DNA from 2 places in the Agromyces sp. P2_B3 genome. Region 1 is predicted to be linked to the other one. Evidence: predicted binding sites of a transcription regulator. Region 1 holds the regulator's gene; the other holds the start of a gene.

Region 1 (5,821 bases):
GCCCTGCTGGAAGTGGCTGAGCGCCGGGGCGGCCGCCTTCTTCGAGTGGGCGAACTGCTGGATGAGGTCGCGCTCCTTCGAGGAGAGCTTGGTGGGAGTGACGACCTGCACGCCGATCTTCAGGTCGCCGCGACCGGTGCCGCGGAGCTTCGTGACGCCGCGGTCCTTGACGGTGAGGATCTCGCCGCTCTGCAGCCCTGCGTGGAGTTCGACTCGCACGTCGCCGTCGAGCGCCGGGATGGTGGTGTCGGCGCCGAGCACCGCGTCGGTCATGGCCACCTCGAGCGTGCAGAGCAGGTCGTCGCCGTTCCGGCTGAACACCTCGTGGTTGCGCACCTTGATCTCGAGGTAGAGGTCGCCGTTCGGGCCCCCGGCGGGGCCTGCCTCGCCCGACCCGGGCATCTGCAGGCGCACGCCGGTGTCGACGCCGGCGGGGATGTCGACCGGCACGGTGCGGCGGGCGCGCACGCGGCCCTGGCCCTGGCAGGTGACGCAGGGCGTGGCGATGACGGTGCCGTAGCCGCGGCAGGTGCCGCAGGGGCTCGAGGTCATGACGTTGCCGAGCAGGGAGCGCACCGCGCGCTGGATCGAACCCGTGCCGTGGCAGATGTCGCACGTGACGGGCGACGTGCCCGGCTGGCAGCACGAGCCGTGGCATGTCTCGCAGAGGATCGCGGTGTCGACCTCGATGTCGCGGTGCGTGCCGAAGATGACCTCCTCGAGCCCCACCTCGACGCGGATGAGCGCGTCCTGGCCGCGTTCACGCCGCGACCGCGGCCCACGGGTCTGCTGGCCGGCGCCGAAGAAGGTCTCGAAGATGTCGCCGAATCCGCCGAAGTTCTGGCCGCCGGCGCCGCCGAATCCGCCCTGCCCGCCGAGGTCGTACTGCTCCCGCTGCCTCGGGTCCGACAGCACGTCGTACGCGTGCGTGACCATCTTGAACCGCTCGGATGCGTCGGCGCCCGGGTTCACGTCGGGGTGCAGCTCGCGCGCGAGGCGGCGGTAGGCCTTCTTGATCTCGTCGGGGGTGGCGTCACGCGAGACGCCGAGGACCTCGTAGTGGTCTGCCACGGAGGGCGTGTCCTTTCGAATTGCCGGATGCCGGTCGGATGCGACGGCAGCGGGGAATCAGCTCTCGCCGAGGGTGCGGGAGAGGTAGCGGGCGACGGCTCGCACGGCCGCCATGCTGTTGGAGTAGTCCATGCGGGTGGGTCCCACGATGCCGAGGCGAGACACGTCGCGACCGGGGATCGCGAACGCGCTCGAGACGACGGAGGTCTCGCCCAAGCCGAACGAGGCGTTCTCGCGCCCGATGCGCACCGCGACCGCGTGCTCGTCGCCGGCCATCTCGCCGAACAGCCGGAGCAGCACGACCTGCTCCTCGATCGCCTCGATGACCCCGAGGATCGACCCCGCGAAGTCCTGCTCGGTGCGCACGAGGTTGGCCGCGCCCGCCACGACGAGGCGATCGTGTCGCTGGGCGCGCGCCTGCTCGGCGAGCGTCGCCGCGATCGTCTGCACCACGACGGCGTGGCGGCCGTCGGCGCCGGGGATCTCGCCGGAGAGCGCGTCCGCGGCATCCGCCATCGTCCGTCCGCCGGCCAGGTCGTTCAGGCGCACCCGCAGCGCGGAGAGGGTCTCGTCGTCGACGGGCTCGTCGAGCGCGACGAGGCGCTGCTCCACCTGCCCCGAGTCGGCGATGAGGATGCCGAGCACGCGGTCGGGGGCGAGGGACACGAGCTCGACGTGCCGCACGCGGGCGCTGCCGAACGAGGGGTACTGCACCACGGCGAGCTGCTTGGTCAACTGGGCGATGAGCCGGACCGTGCGCGCGAGCAGCTCGTCGAGGTCGCTCGATTCGCCGAGGAAGGTCTCGATGGCCTGGCGCTGCGCCTGGCTCAGCGGACGCACGTCGGTGAGCTGGTCGACGAAGACGCGATAGCCCTTGTCGGTGGGGATGCGACCCGACGAGGTGTGCGGCGCCGCGATGAGCTCCTCCTCCTCGAGGAGGGCCATGTCGTTGCGGATCGTGGCGGCGGACACGCCGAAGGAGTGGCGCTCGACGATCGTCTTCGAACCCACCGGCTCGCGGGACGCGACGTAGTCCTGCACGATGGCGCGGAGCACTGCGAGACTGCGTTCGGAGACCATGGTCCTCGCTTCCCTCACCGCTTAGCACTCGTTCTGACTGAGTGCCAATCCTACCGCGAGAATCAGGGTCAGCACCGTTGCCGGGCCGCACGGCGCAGCGCTACCGTATGGGTACCCCGCGAGGCACCTTGCCTGCACCTTCCCTGCTGCAGTCGCGGTTCACCCCTTCTGAACCCCCCTGAAAGGCACGCACATGACCGACCCCAACGTCCAGCCCTCGGATCCGACGGGGCAGACGCCGCCTCCGCCCGCCGCACCGGCGACGCCCACCCCCGCCACGCACGCCGCGCCGCCGCTGACGCCCGAGCAGGACGTGCAGTGGGGCTCGTTCGCCCACCTCGGCGGCGTGCTCGGCTTCCTGCCGTCGCTGATCATCTGGCTCGTCTTCAAGGACCGCGGCGCGTTCACCAACACCGAGGCGAAGGAGGCGCTGAACTTCCAGATCACCCTCGTCTTCGGCTACATCATCTCGGCCATCCTCGTGGTCGTCTTCATCGGTGCGCTGCTCATGTGGGTCGTCTGGATCGTGGGCGTCGTCTTCTCGATCATCGCGTTCCTCCAGGCCAAGGACGGCAAGCACTACCGCTACCCGTTCGCCATCCGCCTCATCAAGTAGGCGCACGCCGGCAAGATCGATCGGCCCGTCGCGGGAGCGCCTATTCCCGCGGCGGGCGTTGCTGTGCCAGCATGAACCTGAACGAGTCTCGCCGAACGGACGAGCCCGGAGAAGGAGACCGCCATGTCCGACCAGACCCCGCCTCCCCCGCCGCCGCAGGGACCGCCGCCGCCGCCACCGCAGGGGCCGCCCGCACCGCCGCAGAACCCCTACGGGCAGAGCCAGCAGCTCAGCCCGAGCGATGAGAAGCTCTGGTCGACGCTCGTGCACATCGGCGGCATCTTCTTCAGCTTCGTGCCGGCGCTGCTGGGCTACCTCATCCTCAAGGACAAGGGCCCCTTCGTGCGCGAGCACACCGCGACCGCGCTGAACTTCCAGATCACGATGGCCATCGCCTACGTGGTCGGCATCGTGACGACGTTCATCGTGATCGGCATCTTCATCCTGATCGCCGTGTGGGTGCTCGTGATCGTCTTCAGCATCATCGCCGCGGTGAAGGCCAACCAGGGCCAGCTCTACAGCTACCCGCTCACGATCAAGTTCGTGAGCTGAGCCTCACTCCTCGAGCAGGCGCCGCACGACGGCGTCCGCGAGCAGCCGCCCCCGCCTGGTGAGCATCAGCACACCGGCGAGGGCGGCTTTCGCGTCCACGAGGCCGTCCGCGATGAGACCGGCCACGGCGTGCCGGCCGCCGGCGTGCAACGACTCGATGCGGATGCCCTCCCGGATGCGGGTCAGCAGCAGCACCCGTTCCGTCTCGCGGGTGCCGGCGTCGAGCACCTCGCGTCCCACGGCCGGCGAGAGCTCCGCCGTCACGCGATCCGCGTAGGCGGCCGGGTGCTTCGCGTTCCACCAGCGCACGCCGCCGACATGGCTGTGCGCGCCAGGCCCGACGCCCCACCAGTCGTCGCCGCGCCAGTACCCGAGGTTGTGGCGCGACCGCTGTGAGGCATCCGTCGCCCAGTTGCTCACCTCGTACCACTCGTACCCGGCGGCGGCGAGCAGGTCGTCGGCGAGCTCGTACATGTCGGCCTCGAGGTCGTCGGAGGGCGTCGCGAGCTCCCCGCGACGGATCTGGCGGGCGAGCTTCGTGCCCTCCTCGACGATGAGCGCGTAGGCGCTGACGTGGTCGGGCCGCTCGGTCACCACCGCCTCGACGCTCCGGCGCCAGTCGCCCAGTGACTCGCCCGGCGTGCCGTAGATGAGGTCGAGGCTCACGTCGAGCCCGGCGTCGCGCGCCCAGCGCACCACGAGCGGCACCCGCGCGGGATCGTGCGTGCGGTCGAGTGCCGCGAGCACGTGCGGCACCGCCGACTGCATGCCGAACGACACGCGCGTGAACCCCCCGTCGGCGAGACGACGCAGGTCGTCGGGTCCGACCGAGTCGGGGTTCGCCTCGGTCGTGACCTCGGCGCCCTCCTCGAGTCCGAACTCGTCGCGCACGGCGCCGAGCATGCGCACCAGGTCGTCGGCGGGCAGCAGTGTCGGCGTGCCGCCCCCGAAGAACACGGTCGAGGCGAGGCGATGCGGCACTCCGGATGCCTCGAGCACCCGCCGCGACATCCGGATCTCACCGATCGCGTGGTCGGCGTAGTCCACCTGCCGCGCCCCCCGCAGTTCACCGGCGGTGTACGTGTTGAAGTCGCAGTAGCCGCAGCGCACGCGGCAGAACGGCACGTGCACGTACACGCCGAACGCCCGGTCGTCGGCGCCCACCGCGGCGGATGCCGGGAGGAGCCCGTCGAGCGGCGCGGGGTCGCCGAGCGGAAGGGCCGAGCCCACCGGCTACACGCCGCCCGCGGGGTGCAGGGCCCGCAGCTCGACGCGGGTGAGCTCCCGGCGCTTGCGGCGCTGGCGAGGAGCCACGAGTCGACGGATGCCGCCGGCGGTGCCGAGCAGCGACCGGATGGTGAGCCACACGGTGTCGTCCTCGCGGTGCTCGAGGATGAACGACTCCTCGCCGCTCTCGGGGCCCTCGGCCGTGGTGCCGTAGGCGAAGCCGACGCGGTCGGGCTCGTCGATCACGTAGACGACGAGCACCGGGGTGTCGTGGTGGCGGAAGCGGCCCGAGCGGCGCAGCGTCGCGGTCATGCCGGCGGCGATGTAGGGCGTGCCGTCGGCGCCGAAGCGCTCCTCGGTTCGCGGCGACGGCTGTTCGGCGAGCGGGGCTCCCTCGGCGTCGTAGACGATGCCCGGGTACTGCGCGCCCGTGCCCGTCGACACGTCGACGACCTCGAAGCCGGCGCCCTGCTGGATGCCCCAGGTCATGAGCGACTCCGCGGCGCGCTCGAAGCGCTCGATCCCGCTGCCGAGGCGCACCGAGTCCTCGGCGGGGCGATAGCCCTCGGGCGGGTAGCGCAGCAGGTCGGGGGCGAGCGTCGCCCCGATCGCCCCGTAGGTGACCGACTGGTCGGTGAACGTGCTTCGTCGGGTCATCGGGAACCTACTTCTTCGCGTCCTTCTTCTCGGTGTCGCCCGAGAGCGCGGCGATGAACGCCTCTTGGGGGACCTCGACGCGGCCGACCATCTTCATGCGCTTCTTGCCCTCCTTCTGCTTCTCGAGGAGCTTGCGCTTGCGGGTGATGTCACCGCCGTAGCACTTGGCGAGCACGTCCTTGCGCATCGCGCGGATCGACTCGCGTGCGATGATGCGGGCGCCGATCGCCGCTTGGATGGGCACCTCGAACTGCTGCCGCGGGATGAGCTCGCGCAGCCGCCCCGTCATGAGCACCCCATAGGCGTAGGCCTTGTCTCGGTGCACGATCGCGCTGAACGCGTCGACCTGCTCGCCCTGCAGGAGGATGTCGACCTTCACGAGGTCGGCGGCCTGGTCGCCGGTGGGCTCGTAGTCGAGCGACGCGTAGCCGGCGGTCTTCGACTTCAGCTGGTCGAAGAAGTCGAAGACGATCTCGCCGAGCGGCATGTTGTAGCGGATCTCGACCCGGTCCTCACCGAGGTACTCCATGCCGAGCAGGGTTCCGCGGCGCGACTGGCAGAGCTCCATGATGGTGCCCACGTAGTCCTTCGGCGCGAGGATCGCGGCGCGCACCATGG
Region 2 (5,821 bases), on a different contig from region 1:
TGACCTGCGAGTGCGGGGCGTCGGCGAAGAGCCCCGCCGTGAGCATGAGCTCCTCGTTGTAGTGCGCGATGCCCTCGTTGGCGACGGAGTCGATGAAGTGCCGCCGCAGCGGATTCGGCTGCGCCCACGACAGCGCGAGCTGCTGGCTGTGCGCGCCCTCGTGGATGATGCCGAGGCGCGGGTCGCGCGCGTTCGCCGCGTCGAAGTAGGGCAGCTCGGCAGACGGCTCGGGCACGTACGAGGTGGCGTCGTCCGCCACGCGACGGACGCTCGTGAGGTCGTCGTTCACGCCGAGGAACGCGAGGGGCTCGAGGTAGGGCGGCGTCGGCGCGAAGCGGTAGCGGCGCAGCGTCTCGGGCTGGGAGAGCAGGCCCGCGGATTCGTAGAAGGCGCGCACCTCGGCCTCCGCGGCGGCCTCGGCCGTCGACTCGGCCTCGGCTGAGGCGGCAAGCGGGGGCTCGGCGACGTCGCGGAGGCGGGCGCGGGTCGCCACCTCGGCCACGATGCTGCGGTTCGCGTCCTGCATCGCGGCGCGCACCAGCTCTTCGGGATCGTGCGTCACGAGCGCGACGTGGCGCAGGTACCACGTGAAGGCCTCGCGTCCGACGGGCACGTCGGGCCCGAGCCGATCGGCGGATGCCGCGAGCCAGCCTCGGAACCGCTCGAGGGCCGCGCTCGCCCCGGGCTGCGCGGCCCGCAGCGCGGCGGCGGTCGTGGCATCCGTCAGCGGCACGACCTCGGCCACGGAGCGCTCGAGCCGCGCGCCGATCTCGTGGAGGTCGGCCGCCGCCACCCGGGCGAGGGTCGCGACGCCGGCGCGCTCGAGGTTCGTGATCGCCTGCTCGACGGCGGCGGGGATGGCCTCGAGCACGCGGACGAGGTCGGCCTGTCGCCGCTCGTCGAACGGCGGTGGCGGCAGCAGCAGGTCGAACCACGGACCGAGCACCTGCGACGTGAGGAACACGGCGTCGCGCTCCCAGTTGCGGAGCACCTCGAGCTCCCAGTGCACGCGCGCCAACGCGGCGCCGAGCAGCCGGTGGTCCACCTGCGTGCCGACGGGCAGCGCGCCGAGCCCCTCGGCGTCGATTGCCTTCCAGCGGTCGGCGAAGCCGGCGAGCGTGAGCGTGAACTCGTGGATCGCGGCACGGTCGAAGCGCGGCAGCCACCCGGCCGGGCGCTCGACGCGCGGGATGTCGTCGGACGTGCGGAACGAGGTGGCGTCGCGCCACTCCGAGAACTCGGCGCCCAGTCGTGCGAGGTCGGTTGCGAGCGACGTCATGCCCTCCACGCTAGACCCGGCCACCGACGGGAACGGCGGTGCACATGGCGGGAGCCCGCCCCGCCGGGCGGCGGTGCGGGCTCCCCGGGTTGGTCGGTCGCGTCAGCTGCCGCTGCCGTTGCCGCGGCCGGCCGTGACGGCCTGCTCGCCACGGGAGACGGACTGCACCTCGACCTTGCGCGGCTTCGCCTGCTCGCTCACCGGGATGACGACGCTCAGCACGCCGTTCTCGTAGTGGGCGCTGATGCCCGAGGTGTCGAGCCCGTCGCCGAGGGTGAGCTGGCGCAGGAACGATCCGCTCGGACGCTCGCGCACGAGCCACTGCGCCTGCTCGTCGGAGCGGAGCGTGCGCTCGGCGCGGATGGTGAGCAGCTGTCCGTCGATGTCGACGTCGACCGAGCCGGGGTCGACGCCCGGCAGGTCGGCGTTCAGCACGTAGTGGTCGCCATCGCGGTGCAGGTCGATCGGCATCACGCGCGGCCCCTGCCTCGAGTCGAGCATGGTCGCAGCGAGGCGGTCGAGGTCACGGAACGGGTCCCAGTACATGGCCATGATCGGCATTCCTCCCTGTGTCGCGGCCCTCTTCGGGCCGGTGTCCAAGACTTGAGTCGATCTCGCTCAAGTAGGTTCAGATTAGCACTCGCACCGCGAGAGTGCCAAGAGCGCAGCGCGTGACATCCGTCCGGAATTCGGGGTGCCCGATCGTCACTGTGTCGCCGCCCGGAGCGCTTGCGGCAGCGGCGCTCACCGCGTTGACTGGGGCGATGCGCGTCGTCATCGCCGGAGGTCACGGCAAGATCGCCCTCATCCTCGAACGCCTGCTCGCGGAGGCCGGCCACGAACCCGTGGCGATCATCCGCAACCCCGACCATCGCGACGACGTCGACGCCACCGGCGCGGTCGCCGTGGTGCTCGACCTCGAGCACGCGTCGGTCGACGAGGTCGGCCAGGTGCTGAAGAACGCGGATGCCGCGGTGTTCGCCGCGGGCGCCGGCCCGGGCAGCTCGGCCGAACGCAAGTTCACCGTCGACCGTGACGCGGCGATCCTGCTCGCCGACGCCGCCGAGGCTGCGGGGGTGCCCCGGCTCGTCGTCGTCTCGGCCATCGCCACCGACGAGTTCGACGCCGAGTCCGACGACGTCTTCCAGCTCTACCTGCGTGCCAAGAGCGAAGCGGATGCCTCGGTGCGCGAGCGCGACCTCGACTGGACCATCGTGAGGCCCGGCGGGCTCACGAACGAGCCGGGCACCGGGCGTGTGCGTGCCGCGACGACGGTGCCTCGCGCCTCGATCCCCCGGGCGGATGTCGCGGCGACGATCGCCGCCCTGCTCACCTCGGGCGCGGCATCCCGCACCCAGTTCGAGCTCGTCTCGGGGGACGATCCCATCGACGAGGCGCTGGCCTCGCTCTGAGCCGGCCCGAGCGCGCGAGACTCACTGCTGCCGTTCAGCCGAGCCGGACGAGGCGCGTCACGTCGTCGTCGGGCAGCTCGTCGGCGACCGCCGTGACCAGCATCGACTCGAGCGTCACGTTGCCGCCGTACGAACTGAGGAACGCCGTGTCGGCGGCATCGCGCCCGGTCGCGATGCGCACGAGCGTCGACCGCGGCGCGAGCGTGGTGGCGTCGACGACGTCCCACGCGCCGTCGACATGCGCCTCGGCGACCGCGTGGAAGTCCATCGGGTCGAGGCCCGGCGCGTAGACGGCGGCGAGGCGAGCCGGCACGTCGAGCGCGCGCAGCAGCCCGATCACGAGGTGGGCGTAGTCGCGGCACACGCCCCGGCCCGCGAGCAGCGTCTGCACCGCGCCGTCGGTCGGCTGGCTCGAACCGGGCACGTAGCTGAGGCGCGTGCCCACCCACGAGCTCACGGCCGCGAGCAGGTCGGCACCGGCCAACCCCGCGAACTCCGCGTGCGCGGTCGGCGCGAGCCGGTCGGCCTCGCCGTAGCGGCTGGGCCGGAGGTACTCCAGCAGTTCCAGCTCGGTTCCGGATGCCGCGTCGGCGCGCCCCTCGACGGTGGCGCCGTAGTCGAGCGTGACCGTGCCGGGCGCGACGTCGACGACGTGGATGCGCGTGCCCGCGGCATCCGTCACCTCACGGGGCTGGATCGCCTCGCCGTCGTGCCGCAGGGCGAGTCGCTCGGCCGGCGGACGGGCCGCCACGGCGACGATGAACGCGAGCCGCGCCGGAGCGGCGACCTGCAGGGTGAGCTGGGCGGAGACGGATCGCTGCATGCGTGACACCTCGTTCGTCCTCGAAGGGCGTGCCGGGTGGCACCGTCCCATTCTCACCCGCGGGCGACCCATCTGCCCAGCCCTCCGGCGCGCGGCTAGCCTGAGGGGCATGGGCATCTCGGCCACGCTGCGCGCCACGAAGCGGGTCCCGCTGCTGCAGGTGGCGAAGTCGGCGGTCGCGACGATCGCCGCCTGGCTCATCGCGGGCTGGCTGATCCCCGGGCCGCTGCCCGTGTTCGCCGCGATCGCGGCGCTGCTCGTCGTGCAGCCGAGCGTGAACCAGTCGCTCGGCAAGGCGGTCGAGCGCTCGATCGGGGTGATCCTCGGCGTCGTGATCGCCACGGGCATCTCGCTCGTGTTCGGGCAGAGCACCTGGATCATCCTGCTGGCGATCGTCATCGCCATGCTCGTCGCCTGGGCGCTGAAGATGACGCCGGGCACGTCCAACCAGGTCGCGATCAGCGCGATGCTCGTGCTCGCGCTCGGCGCGTCCTCGCCCGAGTACGCCCTCGATCGGGTGCTCGAGACGCTCATCGGCGCGGCCATCGGCATCGTCGTCAACGTGGCCATCGTGCCACCCGTGGCGGTGGCGCCCGCGCGCGAGCACATCGCCCGGCTCGGCGCTGAGCTCGCGGCATCCGTCGATCGACTCGCGGCGGCGCTCGAGGGGCCGCAGGCGGCCGCCGACGTCGAGACGCTGATGATCGAGGCGCGGCTGCTGCGTCCGATGCGGGATGCCGCCGAGGCCGCGATCGACGCCGGCGAGGAGTCGCTCACCCTGAACCCCCGCCGGTCGGCGCACCGAGAGGAGCTCGCGGCGCTGCGCGACCTGCTCGACCTGCTGAGCCCGATCGTCACGCAGCTGATCGGCATGACGCGGGCCTTCGCCGACCACTACGACGACGCGCTGCACCGGGAACCGACCGTGCGCGCCATCGCCGAGCAGCTGCGCCGGGTCGCGCACGACGTGCGGCTCGCCGTGCGCGTCGCCGAGCCCGAGCCCGAGCCGGTCACGTCCGAGACGCCGGCGCTCACGTCGGCGCTCGTCATCGCCCCGCCGACGTCGGGCCACTGGATCCTCGTGGGCTCGCTGATGGAAGACCTGCGCCGCATCCGCGAGGAACTCGGCGCCGGGTCGGCCTAGCCGCGCGGATGCGCGCGGCCGGGATGGCCGACGGCGACCGGCGACGGCATCAACCGAAGGTTCGACGCGCGCGCGGCGAGCCCCTGCCTAGGCTGGCGACGCAACCCGACCGGGATCCACCAGACGACGGCAGGAGCGACCATGACCACGACGTCCTCGACCACGACGACGACCGGCACCACCCGCGGCGACCTCGCGAGGCAGCTCACGGTGGCGGTGAGCGCGGTGCTGGCGGTCATCGGCTCGTTCATCGGCTCGGGCGCCGCGGGCGGGCAGCCGATTCAGGATGCCGCGGGCGGCGCGCTCGCGGCGGACGCCACCCTGATCGCACCGGGCACCGGCGCGTTCAGCATCTGGTCGGTCATCTACTTCGGGCTGCTCGCCTACGCGGTGTGGCAGTTCCTGCCCGGCCAGCGCACCGACGCCCGGCACCGCCGGCTCGGCTACCCGGTGGCGGCGTCGCTGCTGCTGAACGCCGCGTGGATCCTCAGCATCCAGTTCGACCTGCTCTGGCTCAGCGTGCCGGTGATCGTGGCGCTGCTCATCGTGCTCATCGTCGCGTTCCGCATCTGCCTCGCGATGCCGCCGAAGAACGCCCTCGACGCCCTCGTGACCGACGGCACCATCGGCCTCTACCTCGGCTGGGTGATGGTGGCGACGGCGGCGAACGTCACCGCCGCCCTCACCGCCACCGGCTGGGACGGCTGGGGCATCCCGCCCGAGACGTGGGCCGTGGTCGTGGTCGCCGTCGCGGGGCTCATCGGCATCGCCCTCGCCGTCTGGGACCGCGGGCGCATCGCCCCCACGCTCTCGCTGGGCTGGGGACTCGCGTGGATCGCCGTCGCCCGCCTCACCGACGCGCCCGCGTCGACCGTCGTCGGCGTGACCGCGATCATTGCCACGGTCGCCGTCGTGCTCGTCACGGTCGCCGTCCGTGTGGCGGTCGAGCTGCGGCGCCGCCGGGCGGTGGCCGCGCGCTCGTAGCGCCCCGGCTCACTCCGCGGGTCTCGCGCTGGCCAGCGGCCGCGCGCTCGAGCGTCACGCCTTCTGCCTCGTGGGCGGCCGGCGCCAGCCGCTTGCTGCGCGTTCCACGACATCATTCCTTCCGCCACACTTCGGCACTTCGGCACTTCGGCACTTCGGCACTTCGGCTCTTCGGCACC

Evidence for each region. Region 1 encodes HrcA, which represses chaperone genes, less so after heat shock. Its sites were predicted from a motif close to TTNGCACTCGNNNNNNNCGAGTGCNAA; they were not measured.
Region 2: a site for HrcA is predicted at 1,913-1,939, ahead of AC1DZA_RS01075 (Hsp20/alpha crystallin family protein). Genes of this name have one in related genera too.

The regions. Positions count from the first base shown of each region.
Region 1 covers NZ_JBFUDH010000007.1:83,043-88,863, reverse strand. The annotation lists gene dnaJ (molecular chaperone DnaJ) at 1-1,071, opposite strand, end outside; gene hrcA (heat-inducible transcriptional repressor HrcA) at 1,129-2,151, opposite strand; gene AC1DZA_RS12010 (DUF4870 domain-containing protein) at 2,345-2,767, shown strand; gene AC1DZA_RS12005 (DUF4870 domain-containing protein) at 2,891-3,319, shown strand; gene hemW (radical SAM family heme chaperone HemW) at 3,323-4,549, opposite strand; gene AC1DZA_RS11995 (DUF1990 family protein) at 4,553-5,203, opposite strand; gene lepA (translation elongation factor 4) at 5,211-5,821, opposite strand, start outside.
Region 2 covers NZ_JBFUDH010000001.1:227,536-233,356, reverse strand. The annotation lists gene AC1DZA_RS01080 (DUF885 family protein) at 1-1,279, opposite strand, end outside; gene AC1DZA_RS01075 (Hsp20/alpha crystallin family protein) at 1,382-1,831, opposite strand; gene AC1DZA_RS01070 (NAD(P)H-binding protein) at 2,044-2,691, shown strand; gene AC1DZA_RS01065 (transglutaminase-like domain-containing protein) at 2,726-3,514, opposite strand; gene AC1DZA_RS01060 (FUSC family protein) at 3,624-4,658, shown strand; gene AC1DZA_RS01055 (tryptophan-rich sensory protein) at 4,800-5,642, shown strand.